Regions from separate parts of the Salipaludibacillus sp. HK11 genome, predicted to be linked through region 1. Evidence: a T-box and tRNA genes for the amino acid it is inferred to sense, from the RefSeq annotation. Region 1 holds a T-box; the other regions hold tRNA genes.
The links. A T-box is a leader RNA that pairs with one kind of tRNA and senses whether it is charged. The one in region 1 lies ahead of ileS (isoleucine--tRNA ligase), so its partner is inferred to be a tRNA-Ile.
Positions count from the first base shown of each region.

Region 1 (4,458 bases):
AACAAAGAAAAGACAAAGGAAATATAGTTAGTTTAAGTAGTGTCCAGAGCCAGGCTAAGGTGATTCTTCTTGAACCACACAGTTATGACGAAGTACAAGAAATAGCAGACCAATTGAAAAATCGTAAGGCTGTCGTAATTAATTTACAGCGAATTTCAAGAGATCAAGCAAAAAGAATTGTGGATTTTCTAAGCGGAACAGTATACGCTATTGGTGGGGATATTCAAAAGCTTGGTAATTGCATTTTTCTCTGTACACCTGATAATGTAGATGTAACAGGATCGATTTCAGAAATGTTTCAAGAATCATAGAAGTAAGGGAAGGTGATAAAAGTGGCAGTTGTTGCAGAGATTATTTTAACAGGCATGCGCCTTTATTGGTTTGTTTGTATTATATATATTTTTATGTCGTGGATCCCAAATTCTAGAGAGTCAGCCTTTGGTCAAACGATAAGTAAAATAGTTGAACCATTTTTTGCTCCTTTCAGACAAATTATTCCACCATTAGGAATGATTGATCTTTCACCACTTGTTGCAATATTTTCGCTTCGTTTTGCGATGGATGGAGTAAGATACTTATTCTCTCTTATTATTTAAAGTAGGAAGTGTTTTTAATGTCTATTTACGAGCATTATCGTAAAGATGAGCATGCTTTTGTTGATCAAGTTGTCGATTGGAAATCTTTAGTTGAACTAGAATATCGATCGAAGATAACAGATTTTTTAGATCCAAGGCAACAAAAAATGCTACTATCATTAATTGGAAACTCTGATGAAGTTAATGTAAGTTTTTGGGGTGGCCATGAGAGTGCTGAAAGAAAGAGAGCACTTCTTTATCCTGATTATTTAACCCCTAAAAAAGATGACTTTCAAGTTTGTGCATTTGAATTACATTATCCTAGCAAATTTGTTACGATCGAACATCCGCAAATTCTTGGTTCCTTGATGAGCATAGGAATGAAGCGTGATAAGTTTGGTGACATTCTTTCCAAGGAAGGAAGGTTCCAAATTATTATGTCACAAGAAGTAGCTGATTATATACTCGTCAACTTTCAATCAGTAGGAAAGGCTAAAATCGAATTAGAACCGATACCTGATGATCAAGTGATCGAGCAAGTTAAGATGTTAGAAGAATCATTTGTTACAGTGTCTTCGATGCGATTGGATACAGTTATTTCAGAGGCGTTTCGTATTTCAAGATCTAAAGTGAAACCGCAAATAGTAAGTGAAAGTGTAAAAGTCAATTGGAAAGTTGTTGTTGATCCCTCGTATCAATTAGAAGAGGGAGATGTCCTTTCAATGAAAGGACAAGGTAGATGTGAATTAATGGAAAAAAATGGTGAAACGAAAAAAGGGAAACAAAGACTTGTTCTAGGATTTCCTAAATAAGTTTGTTTTTAAAAGGGTTCTTGCTTGGTTATGTCGAAATATGATACATACTAACTAACATTCGGAGGTGTTTTTCATATGCCATTAACTCCCTTAGATATTCATAACAAGGAGTTTACAAGAGGATTTCGAGGCTATGATGAGGACGAAGTCAATGAATTTTTAGATCAAATTATTAAAGATTACGAAATGGTTATGCGTGAAAAGAAGGAACTATATGATCGTGTTCAAGAATTGGAAGACAAATTGACTCATTTTTCTAACATTGAAATGACGTTGAACAAATCAATCCTCGTTGCTCAAGAAACAGCCGAGGGTGTTACGAGAAATGCCGATAAAGAGGCGAAATTGATTATTAAAGAGTCAGAAAAAAATTCCGATCGAATTATCAATGAAGCTCTTGGTAAGTCAAGAAAAGTCGCACTTGAGATAGAAGAATTGAAGAAAGAGGCATCTGTTTATCGGACACGCTTTAGAATGTTATTAGAAGCGCAATTAGAAATGTTAAACACAGATGATTGGGATGATTTAAGTCAGACTGCTACTGAAAAAGATGAAGAAGAGTCATATGAAAACATATAAACATTCTTGACGAAGAAAATGAATGTATCTTATACTGTAAATGATATGATTAAGGTTAGAAATTCTTTGCTAAGATTTTAATAAATAGCGTTGAAAGGGCTAGTAAAAATAGAATGGTGACTAAAGCGAATCGGTGACGGTGTGAGACCGATGTCTATCTATTTTGAATATCCCCCTGGAGCTGCATACTGAACAAAAAGAGTAGTCTTTTTTAGTAAATTATGCCGGTTCATGACCGATATGTCATGCTGAGTGAGTTATTGTTTTTATTATGAAGACAATACTTATAAGGGTGGTAACGCGGGTTTTCCTTCTCGTCCCTATGTGGATGAGGAGGTTTTTTTGTTTAGCTAATTGGTGATTTTTTAAGAATCAGCAAAGGTGCTTAACAGAGTCTAGGTTTATAAGTGTTATGTCATGGTAAGCTTTCATGAATAGTACCGCATAAATGAAGTATAGAAATCAGGAGGAATAACGATGGAATATAAAGAGACATTATTGATGCCAAAAACAGAATTTCCGATGAGGGGAAACCTTCCGAATCGGGAGCCAGAAATGCAGATGAATTGGAATGAAATGGGAATTTATGAAAAAGTACAAGAACGAACAAAAGGCAGACCGTTATTTGTATTACACGACGGTCCTCCATATGCAAATGGTGATATTCACATGGGTCATGCGTTAAATAAGGTTTTAAAGGACTTTATTGTTCGCTATAAATCAATGAGCGGTTTCCATGCACCTTACGTACCAGGTTGGGATACACATGGTCTTCCAATCGAAACAGCTTTGACGAAAAAAGGGAAAGTAGACCGTAAAAAATTATCGATTGCAGAATTCCGTAAAAAGTGTGAGGAATATGCTTTGGTACAGATCGATAGCCAACGTGAACAATTTAAACGACTAGGAGTACGAGGAGATTGGGAAAATCCATATGTGACTTTGACCCATGAATATGAAGCGCAACAGATTAAAGTTTTTGGGGATATGGCAAAGAAGGGGTACATTTATAAAGGAAAAAAACCTGTTTATTGGTCCCCATCTTCCGAGTCTGCTTTGGCTGAAGCGGAGATTGAATATCATGATACACGCTCTCCATCGATTTATGTTGCATTCGATGTGATGGACGGAAAAGGTGTCTTATCAGGAGATGAGAAGTTTGTCATCTGGACGACAACACCATGGACGATTCCAGCAAACCTTGCGATCGCTTTGCATCCAGAATTAACTTATGCAGTTGTAAAGGTGAATGGTAGTAAATTAGTCGTAGCAAAAGATCTGATTGAGACGTTAGAAAAAGAACTGGAATGGGAAACGAATGAGATTGTTGATACGTTCAAAGGGGCAGAGTTAGAAAATATTAAAGCGAAGCACCCTTTATATGAGAGAGAATCTCTCGTTATCCTTGGAGATCATGTCACAACAGAGGCTGGTACAGGTTGTGTGCACACAGCACCTGGACACGGGGAAGATGACTATATTGTTGGACAACATTACGGGTTAGATGTTTTATGTCCAGTCAATGATAAAGGTGTTTTTACAGACGAAGCGCCGATGTTTGAAGGTTTATTTTACGATGCTGCTAATAAGCCAATTTCTGAAAAATTGGAAGAAGTAGGAGCATTATTGAAATTGAATTTCTTCACACATTCATATCCACATGATTGGCGTACGAAGAAACCTGTCATTTTTCGTGCTACAGCTCAATGGTTTGCATCAATTAAAGATTTCAGAGAACAGTTACTAGAAGAAGTTCAAGCAGTGGAGTGGTTACCTAAGTGGGGCGAAACGAGGCTGTTTAATATGGTTCGAGACCGTGGAGACTGGTGTATTTCTCGCCAACGTGCATGGGGCGTTCCGATCCCAGTTTTTTATGGGGAAGATGAACAGCCGATTATCAATGATGAGACGATCACACATGTTTCTGACTTGTTCCGGCAACATGGTTCAAATATTTGGTTTGAGTGGGATACGAAAGACTTACTCCCAGAAGGGTTTACTTCTGAGCAGAGTCCGAACGGAACATTCACAAAAGAAACAGATATCATGGATGTATGGTTTGATTCAGGCTCTTCTCACCAAGCAGTTTTAGAAGAGAGAGACGATCTCGTTCGACCGGCAGATGTTTATCTTGAAGGTTCTGACCAATATCGTGGTTGGTTTAATTCATCTTTATCTACTGCAGTCGCAGTGACGGGAAAAGCGCCTTTTAAATCGGTTATTAGTCATGGATTTGCGTTAGATGGTAAAGGGAAGAAGATGAGCAAATCGATCGGAAACGTAGTTGTTCCGAATAAAGTCATGAAACAACTAGGAGCTGATATCTTACGCTTGTGGGTTGCTTCTGCAGACTATCAAGCTGACGTAAGAGTCTCAGACGATATTTTGAAACAAGTTGCAGAAGTGTACCGTAAGATTCGCAACACATTTCGTTTTCTTCTTGGGAATTTACACGACTTTGATCCAAAGGTAAATGCTGTTCCGTTTGA
Region 1 covers NZ_CP181045.1:1,762,803-1,767,260, reverse strand. The annotation lists gene ACM26V_RS08705 (cell division protein SepF) at 1-311, shown strand, start outside; gene ACM26V_RS08700 (YggT family protein) at 333-596, shown strand; gene ACM26V_RS08695 (RNA-binding protein) at 614-1,387, shown strand; gene ACM26V_RS08690 (DivIVA domain-containing protein) at 1,466-1,969, shown strand; T-box leader at 2,051-2,294, shown strand; gene ileS (isoleucine--tRNA ligase) at 2,447-4,458, shown strand, end outside.

Region 2 (4,458 bases), 2.5 Mb from region 1:
AGGTGATCCATCCGCACCTTCCGGTACGGATACCTTGTTACGACTTCACCCCAATCATCTGTCCCACCTTCGGCGGCTGGCTCCAAAAGGTTACCTCACCGACTTCGGGTGTTACAAACTCTCGTGGTGTGACGGGCGGTGTGTACAAGGCCCGGGAACGTATTCACCGCGGCATGCTGATCCGCGATTACTAGCAATTCCGGCTTCATGCAGGCGAGTTGCAGCCTGCAATCCGAACTGAGAATGGCTTTATGGGATTGGCTTGACCTCGCGGTCTTGCAACCCTTTGTACCATCCATTGTAGCACGTGTGTAGCCCAGGTCATAAGGGGCATGATGATTTGACGTCATCCCCACCTTCCTCCGGTTTATCACCGGCAGTCACCTTAGAGTGCCCAACTGAATGCTGGCAACTAAGATCAAGGGTTGCGCTCGTTGCGGGACTTAACCCAACATCTCACGACACGAGCTGACGACAACCATGCACCACCTGTCACTCTGTCCCTCGAAGGGGAAAGGCTAGTCTCCTAGCTGTTCAGAGGATGTCAAGACCTGGTAAGGTTCTTCGCGTTGCGTCGAATTAAACCACATGCTCCACTGCTTGTGCGGGCCCCCGTCAATTCCTTTGAGTTTCAGCCTTGCGGCCGTACTCCCCAGGCGGAGTGCTTAATGTGTTAACTTCGGCACTAAGGGCATCGAAACCCCTAACACCTAGCACTCATCGTTTACAGCGTGGACTACCAGGGTATCTAATCCTGTTTGCTCCCCACGCTTTCGCGCCTCAGCGTCAGTTGTAGGCCAGAAAGTCGCCTTCGCCACTGGTGTTCCTCCACATATCTACGCATTTCACCGCTACACGTGGAATTCCACTTTCCTCTCCTACACTCAAGTCTCCCAGTTTCCAATGACCCTCCACGGTTGAGCCGTGGGCTTTCACATCAGACTTAAGAGACCGCCTGCGCGCGCTTTACGCCCAATAATTCCGGACAACGCTTGCCCCCTACGTATTACCGCGGCTGCTGGCACGTAGTTAGCCGGGGCTTTCTCGTGAGGTACCGTCAAGGTGCCGCCCTATTCGAACGGCACTTGTTCTTCCCTCATAACAGAACTTTACGATCCGAAAACCTTCATCGTTCACGCGGCGTTGCACCGTCAGGCTTTCGCCCATTGCGGATGATTCCCTACTGCTGCCTCCCGTAGGAGTCTGGACCGTGTCTCAGTTCCAGTGTGGCCGATCACCCTCTCAGGTCGGCTACGCATCGTTGCCTTGGTAAGCCATTACCTTACCAACTAGCTAATGCGCCGCGGGCCCATCTCGTAGTATGAGGATTGCTCCCCACTTTTACATTCAAATCATGCGATTCAAATGGTCATCCGGTATTAGCTCCGGTTTCCCGGAGTTATCCCAGTCTACAAGGCAGGTTGCCCACGTGTTACTCACCCGTCCGCCGCTCATTCCACAAGCGTCACCCCGAAGGGATCTGCTTGCTTCCTGCGCTCGACTTGCATGTATTAGGCACGCCGCCAGCGTTCGTCCTGAGCCAGGATCAAACTCTCCGATAAAGTATGATGACTTTTCATCAAGTTTGATGTCCATGACATCAAAACCAAACTTTCGTCTGGCGTTTCTTGCTTGGTGTTACTTTGACGGGATATTTAAAATATCCCACTTCGCTTGGCTTTTTGTTTAGTTTTCAAAGGTCAGAATGATGCATTGTTATGGTGGGCCTGAGTGGACTCGAACCACCGACCTCACGCTTATCAGGCGTGCGCTCTAACCAGCTGAGCTACAGGCCCTAAAGCAACATTAATTACTATAACATGTAATAAAATAATAATGCAATAGTTTTTTGAAATAATTTATTGGAGCGGGTGATGGGAATCGAACCCACATCATCAGCTTGGAAGGCTGAGGTTTTACCACTAAACTACACCCGCAGATAAAATTGCACTTACTTTTCTAGTAAAGTAATTATGGTCGGGAAGACAGGATTCGAACCTGCGACCCCTTGGTCCCAAACCAAGTGCTCTACCAAGCTGAGCTACTTCCCGACAGTTATTTAAAATAAACGGCGAATCAATTCAATGTAGATTGAATTTAAATGGTGCGCCCTGAGAGATTCGAACTCCCGACCTTTTGATTCGTAGTCAAACACTCTATCCAGCTGAGCTAAGGGCGCAAAAAAATGTTTTGGTGCGGTCGAGAAGAGTCGAACTTCCACGGGATTTCTCCCACTAGGCCCTCAACCTAGCGCGTCTGCCATTCCGCCACGACCGCTCAAACATAGCAACTCTTAGTTTCAAATTGAATTTGGTACGGGTGAAGGGACTTGAACCCCCACGTCCGAAGACACTAGATCCTAAATCTAGCGCGTCTGCCAATTCCGCCACACCCGCATATTTATGGCGGTCCCGACGGGATTCGAACCCGCGATCTCCTGCGTGACAGGCAGGCATGTTAACCGCTACACCACGGGACCATAAATATAATATATTCTATTAAAATGGTGGAGGATGACGGGCTCGAACCGCCGACCCCCTGCTTGTAAGGCAGATGCTCTCCCAACTGAGCTAATCCTCCACGTTTTCATTTATATAAATTCACTTCATTATCGAGTAATGATATATAGTAAGTTTTAAAAACAATACAATATCTATTAAACAAGAATTTGGTGACCCGTACGGGATTCGAACCCGTGATACCGCCGTGAAAGGGCGGTGTCTTAACCACTTGACCAACGGGCCATAAAAAAGTCACTGGCGGAGAAGGAGGGATTTGAACCCTCGCGCCGCTCACGCGACCTACACCCTTAGCAGGGGCGCCCCTTCAGCCACTTGGGTACTTCTCCTTAATGGCTCCACAGGTAGGATTCGAACCTACGACCGATCGGTTAACAGCCGATAGCTCTACCACTGAGCTACTGTGGAATAATGGTTTATTAACAAAAGCTAAGAATCTCTTCGTCACCCTTGTTCTTTCAATCCTTCACTTACGTCTGTGTAAGCTGCAGCCTTTCTTTTTCTTGCTTCCTCGGCCTTTTTATTTCTTATTAATAAATGGTCTTGAACTCAAAAAGAAATCAGCCAATTCTCTATGCTAAAACTGTCACCGTATCAAACAAAATACTAACTATTTTGTTGTTAACGACGTACTAAATTTTAGCCTATTGAGTAAATAATGTCAACAGCTTTTAACGTCATCCTTTTGTAAGCGACTTTTATACTTTAACATATTGAAAAACCACCGTCAATCTTTTTCTAGTGTCATACTTTTTATTTTTTCTATCCTACCTTTACACTTCCCACAGACATATCTTTTCGTATTAAACCTACGCCTTCTGTGAAATTCCACTCCACATTTTTTACAGCGATAGAGATGCATCGTCTTTATTTGATTATGACTATTAGGGATTGTTTGGCAATGACGACTTCCCCCTACTTTTGCTAACAAATATTTAAAGTCATTATCTTTGTGTTGATATCCTTTTCCTTCTATATGTAAATGATAATGGCACAGTTCATGTTTAATAATCTTAACTAACTCATCTTCACCATGATGTTCTAATTGTTTTGGATTAATTTCAATATGGTGACTATGCAATGAATATCGCCCACCTGTTGTTCGCAATCTTTTGTTAAAAAAAGCAGTATGCTTGAATGGCTTATGAAAAAACTCTTCTGATAATCTTTCAGTTAGTAATTGTAACTGCTCGTCAATCATTAATTACACTTCCTTCATAAACAAAATCATCTCATCTTTTTCATTCGATAAAAGTTTTACTAACTTAGACAACTATATCAACATACACTGTTAATATTACAGCGGTTCAGTCTTTTAGAACAACAATAAAAACAGAAGGGAGGAATAACCTTGCCGTCTTGGTTAAAATCACAACTGCAAGAGGCATATGATAGAAGGGACTTAAGAAGAATTCTCGTACTAAACCAATGTTGGTTTTATTATAAAAACTCAAATATAAGTTCTGATTAATTTAATAGTTTTAGATATACCTAATAATTAGAAATTTTTCCATTCATATAGTATCTAGTATACATTATAAAAATCGTATTTTCGCCTTCAAGCCCTATGCTTTTTAGTCAATTCATTACCGTTACAAAATATTCAAAAAGAAGTCACGCCCAACATTCCGTTTGGATGGTGACTTCTTTTGTCTTTACTGCTCTTTAGGCTGAAGCATCGTTAAAGCGACTCGACCTTTTTTTAAATCTACATCTTCGACCCAAACCGTTACAACGTCTCCAACAGAGACAACTTCCATCGGGTGTTTGACGAATCGATTAGCAAGTTTTGAAATATGAACCATCCCATCTTGCTTCACACCAATATCGACAAAGGCGCCAAAATCAACGACGTTCCGAACCGTCCCTTCCAATTCTATGCCTTTTGACAAGTCTTCCATTGATAACACGTCTGTTTTTAGCAGCGGTTTTTGTACAT
Region 2 covers NZ_CP181045.1:4,266,599-4,271,056, reverse strand. The annotation lists rRNA gene ACM26V_RS20345 (16S ribosomal RNA) at 1-1,562, opposite strand, end outside; tRNA gene ACM26V_RS20340 (tRNA-Ile) at 1,720-1,796, opposite strand; tRNA gene ACM26V_RS20335 (tRNA-Gly) at 1,864-1,937, opposite strand; tRNA gene ACM26V_RS20330 (tRNA-Pro) at 1,975-2,051, opposite strand; tRNA gene ACM26V_RS20325 (tRNA-Arg) at 2,103-2,179, opposite strand; tRNA gene ACM26V_RS20320 (tRNA-Leu) at 2,192-2,277, opposite strand; tRNA gene ACM26V_RS20315 (tRNA-Leu) at 2,312-2,396, opposite strand; tRNA gene ACM26V_RS20310 (tRNA-Asp) at 2,404-2,479, opposite strand; tRNA gene ACM26V_RS20305 (tRNA-Val) at 2,505-2,580, opposite strand; tRNA gene ACM26V_RS20300 (tRNA-Glu) at 2,670-2,744, opposite strand; tRNA gene ACM26V_RS20295 (tRNA-Ser) at 2,758-2,848, opposite strand; tRNA gene ACM26V_RS20290 (tRNA-Asn) at 2,853-2,927, opposite strand; gene ACM26V_RS20285 (SprT family protein) at 3,247-3,720, opposite strand; gene cmpA (cortex morphogenetic protein CmpA) at 3,871-3,990, shown strand; gene ACM26V_RS20275 (Tex family protein) at 4,175-4,458, opposite strand, start outside.
Region 2: it has a tRNA-Ile gene. The T-box ahead of ileS (isoleucine--tRNA ligase) is inferred to sense a tRNA for this amino acid. The anticodon was not compared.

Region 3 (4,458 bases), 830 kb from region 1:
ATCCTTCGGGAGAAGCTCTCAATTGAAGCCCCAGTAAACGGCGGCCGTAACTATAACGGTCCTAAGGTAGCGAAATTCCTTGTCGGGTAAGTTCCGACCCGCACGAAAGGTGCAACGATTTGGGCACTGTCTCAACGAGAGACCCGGTGAAATTATATTACCAGTGAAGATGCTGGTTACCCGCGACAGGACGGAAAGACCCCATGGAGCTTTACTGTAGCTTGATATTGGATTTCGGTACAGCTTGTACAGGATAGGTAGGAGCCTTGGAAACCGGAGCGCTAGCTTCGGTGGAGGCATTGGTGGGATACTACCCTGGCTGTACTGGAATTCTAACCTCGAACCGTGATCCGGTTCAGGGACAGTGTCTGGTGGGCAGTTTGACTGGGGCGGTCGCCTCCTAAAGAGTAACGGAGGCGCCCAAAGGTTCCCTCAGAATGGTTGGAAATCATTCGTAGAGTGCAAAGGCATAAGGGAGCTTGACTGCGAGACATACAGGTCGAGCAGGGACGAAAGTCGGGCTTAGTGATCCGGCGGCACCGTATGGAAGGGCCGTCGCTCAACGGATAAAAGCTACCCTGGGGATAACAGGCTAATCTCTCCCAAGAGTCCACATCGACGGGGAGGTTTGGCACCTCGATGTCGGCTCGTCGCATCCTGGGGCTGAAGTAGGTCCCAAGGGTTGGGCTGTTCGCCCATTAAAGCGGCACGCGAGCTGGGTTCAGAACGTCGTGAGACAGTTCGGTCCCTATCCGTCGCGGGCGCAGGAAATTTGAGAGGAGCTGTCCTTAGTACGAGAGGACCGGGATGGACACACCGCTGGTGTACCAGTTGTTCCGCCAGGAGCATCGCTGGGTAGCTACGTGTGGAAGGGATAAATGCTGAAAGCATCTAAGCATGAAGCCCCCCTCGAGATGAGATTTCCCATCACGCAAGTGAGTAAGATCCCTCAGAGAAGATGAGGTTGATAGGTCTCGTGTGGAAGCATGGCGACATGCGCAGCTGAGAGATACTAATCGATCGAGGGCTTAACCAATGCTTTGATTCGAAGACGATTCATTCATATACCATCGTTATCCAGTTTTGAGAGGTCAATATGACCGATCAATTTCATATGTCCAGTGACGATCGCGGAGAGGTCACACCCGTTCCCATGCCGAACACGGAAGTTAAGCTCTCCAGCGCCGATGATAGTTGGGGGATCTCCCCCTGTGAAAGTAGGACGTCGCTGGGCATACACATATGGGGCCTTAGCTCAGATGGGAGAGCGCCTGCTTTGCACGCAGGAGGTCAGCGGTTCGATCCCGCTAGGCTCCACCAATTTATTTTTGCAATAATAAATATTTTTGATTGTGGCGGTGTAGCTCAGCTGGCTAGAGCGTACGGTTCATACCCGTGAGGTCGGGGGTTCGATCCCCTCCGCCGCTACCATAAATTACATGGAGGAATACCCAAGTCTGGCTGAAGGGATTGGTCTTGAAAACCAACAGGGGTGTCAAAGCCCGCGGGGGTTCGAATCCCTCTTCCTCCTCCATATTTTTATAAGGTCCCGTGGTGTAGCGGTTAACATGCCTGCCTGTCACGCAGGAGATCGCGGGTTCGAATCCCGTCGGGACCGCCATTTTTTTATTTGTGCTTTTTTAAAATTTTGATCTTAAAGAAGTCAAGGGTTTAAAAGAAAAGATGTTTGAGCATACCTATGTATGTAATAAAGATTTAAATGAAGCTGACGAAGAATTTCGTAGCTTATCTTCAAGAAAATATGGAGGGGTAGCGAAGTGGCTAAACGCGGCGGACTGTAAATCCGCTCCTTCGGGTTCGGCAGTTCGAATCTGCCCCCCTCCACCAGTTTTAGGGGTATAGTTTAACGGCAAAACGAAGGTCTCCAAAACCTTTGATGCGGGTTCGATTCCTGCTACCCCTGCCAAATTATTTTGTGGCGGTTGTGGCGAAGGGGTTAACGCACCGGATTGTGATTCCGGCATTCGTGGGTTCAATTCCCATCAGCCGCCCCATTTATACATAATATAGGGCTATAGCCAAGCGGTAAGGCATCGGATTTTGATTCCGTGACCCGCAGGTTCGAATCCTGCTAGCCCTGCCATTATATGCGGAAATAGCTCAGTGGTAGAGCACCACCTTGCCAAGGTGGGGGTCGCGGGTTCGAATCCCGTTTTCCGCTCCAGAGCAGCTATGGTATTTAGCTCACTTATATGTTAGCTTTAAACCATCTATTGTATTTGTATGCGGGTGTAGTTTAGTGGTAAAACCTCAGCCTTCCAAGCTGATGATGTGGGTTCGATTCCCATCACCCGCTCCATTTTTTGATATCCTTAATGGGCCTGTAGCTCAGCTGGTTAGAGCGCACGCCTGATAAGCGTGAGGTCGGTGGTTCGAGTCCACTCAGGCCCACCATATTCCACAGTAGCTCAGTGGTAGAGCTATCGGCTGTTAACCGATCGGTCGTAGGTTCGAATCCTACCTGTGGAGCCATTAAGGAGAAGTACCCAAGTGGCTGAAGGGGCGCCCCTGCTAAGGGTGTAGGTCGCGTGAGCGGCGCGAGGGTTCAAATCCCTCCTTCTCCGCCACTTTTTTTCTGGCCCGTTGGTCAAGTGGTTAAGACACCGCCCTTTCACGGCGGTATCACGGGTTCGAATCCCGTACGGGTCACCACTTATTTTACAAAAAAGATATAAACCAAAAAGCAATTTCATTATCGTAAGCATCGTGAATATTCATGAGTGTAAAGCTGCGAGTCATTAGCTCAGTTGGTAGAGCATCTGACTTTTAATCAGAGGGTCGAAGGTTCGAATCCTTCATGGCTCACCATTACATAATCAAAGCATTCCTATATAGGGATGCTTTTCTTTTTGTTTTCCCTGTCAAAAAAATTTTTAAGAGAGTTCGAACTACCTCCCTCCGTTTTGGAATTAAAATAAAGATTTGTTTTGCTTGATAATTATTCATCTAAGTGCATCATGTATAGCTTAGTTTGACCATATGAGATCAAGTAATTACGATAATTCAGATCGGATTTAAAGTATTTGAGCAAATTGCTTGTTTGAAAAGGTTTTCACATGTTTTAATAAGAAACAATGAAAGTTAATTTCTTTCATACTTTAAAGGAATGGAGTGATCGAGATGGATTTGCGTCAAGATATAAAATTGTATCCATATCTTTTTAATAATGAATGGAAAGTAAGTGAAGGTGGAAAAACTGTTCAAATTAAATCACCTGATGATGGACGAGTTGTAGGAGAAGTTCCTGCTATGACTCAGGAAGAAGTCGATCTAGCTGTTAATAGTACTGCTGACGTTCAGGCAAACTGGGAAGCAACTGAAGGTCATGAGCGCTCTCAGCTGCTTCACCGTTGGGCTGATGAATTAGAGAAAATGACTGATGAGATAGGTGAAACAATTCAAGCGGAAGTGGGAAAAACACTTGCTGCTTCGAAGAGTGAAGTGAAGCGAACGGCACAATTGATTAGACATACAGCTGAAGAAGGTTTACGTACACATGGTAGCTTTATTCAAGGGGATGCCTTTCCTGGTGCTTCAAAAGCAACAAAAGCGATGGTACAAAAAGTTCCTCACGGAGTTGTCTTAGCGATTTCACCGTTCAATTATCCAGTAAATCTGGCAGCTTCTAAAATTGCACCAGCACTAATTACAGGAAATACAGTTGTTTTTAAGCCCGCTACACAAGGAGCAATCAGTGGATTATTGATGGTAAAGGCGTTGGTGAAAGCAGGACTTCCGAGTGGGGTAGTAAATGTTGTTACTGGGCGTGGATCTGTCATCGGTGATTTTATTGTGACACATCGAAAAGTTGACATGATTACTTTCACTGGAGGTACCGCTACTGGACAGCACATCGCGAAGAAATCTTCAATGATTCCAGTTGTTCTTGAGCTAGGTGGTAAAGACCCAGCAATTATTTTAGATGATGCTGATCTTGATAAAGCTGCCAAGGAAATTGTCAGTGGAGCGTTAAGTTACTCTGGTCAGCGTTGCACAGCGATTAAACGAGTGATGGTTAATAATAGTGTAGCTGATGATCTTGTAGCGAAAATCAAGCACAACGTATCAAAATTAACTGTTGGTAAGTCAACGGAAGATGCTGACATTACACCGATGATTGATCAAAAATCAGCTGATTACGTGTTAGCTTTAATTGAGGATGCTAAGCAAAAAGGTGCAACTGTTGTTTCTCAAGGATCACAAGATAAAAATTTACTTGGTGCAACCATTTTAGATCATGTAACAGAAGAGATGGATATTGCGTGGGAAGAACAATTTGGACCAGTGCTACCAATTATGCGTGTTGAGAACGAATTAGAAGCAATTGATTTAGAGAGACGAAATGAGTATGGTCTTCAAGCTAGTATTTTCACGAAAAATCTTGAAAATGCCTTTGCTCTTTCAGATCGCTTGAATGTTGGAACTGTCCAAGTAAAT
Region 3 covers NZ_CP181045.1:2,591,920-2,596,377, reverse strand. The annotation lists rRNA gene ACM26V_RS12640 (23S ribosomal RNA) at 1-1,036, shown strand, start outside; rRNA gene rrf (5S ribosomal RNA) at 1,118-1,234, shown strand; tRNA gene ACM26V_RS12630 (tRNA-Ala) at 1,245-1,320, shown strand; tRNA gene ACM26V_RS12625 (tRNA-Met) at 1,355-1,431, shown strand; tRNA gene ACM26V_RS12620 (tRNA-Ser) at 1,442-1,534, shown strand; tRNA gene ACM26V_RS12615 (tRNA-Asp) at 1,546-1,621, shown strand; tRNA gene ACM26V_RS12610 (tRNA-Tyr) at 1,765-1,848, shown strand; tRNA gene ACM26V_RS12605 (tRNA-Trp) at 1,854-1,927, shown strand; tRNA gene ACM26V_RS12600 (tRNA-His) at 1,940-2,015, shown strand; tRNA gene ACM26V_RS12595 (tRNA-Gln) at 2,030-2,104, shown strand; tRNA gene ACM26V_RS12590 (tRNA-Gly) at 2,111-2,185, shown strand; tRNA gene ACM26V_RS12585 (tRNA-Gly) at 2,247-2,320, shown strand; tRNA gene ACM26V_RS12580 (tRNA-Ile) at 2,339-2,415, shown strand; tRNA gene ACM26V_RS12575 (tRNA-Asn) at 2,419-2,493, shown strand; tRNA gene ACM26V_RS12570 (tRNA-Ser) at 2,498-2,588, shown strand; tRNA gene ACM26V_RS12565 (tRNA-Glu) at 2,599-2,673, shown strand; tRNA gene ACM26V_RS12560 (tRNA-Lys) at 2,754-2,829, shown strand; gene ACM26V_RS12555 (NADP-dependent glyceraldehyde-3-phosphate dehydrogenase) at 3,142-4,458, shown strand, end outside.
Region 3: it has a tRNA-Ile gene. The T-box ahead of ileS (isoleucine--tRNA ligase) is inferred to sense a tRNA for this amino acid. The anticodon was not compared.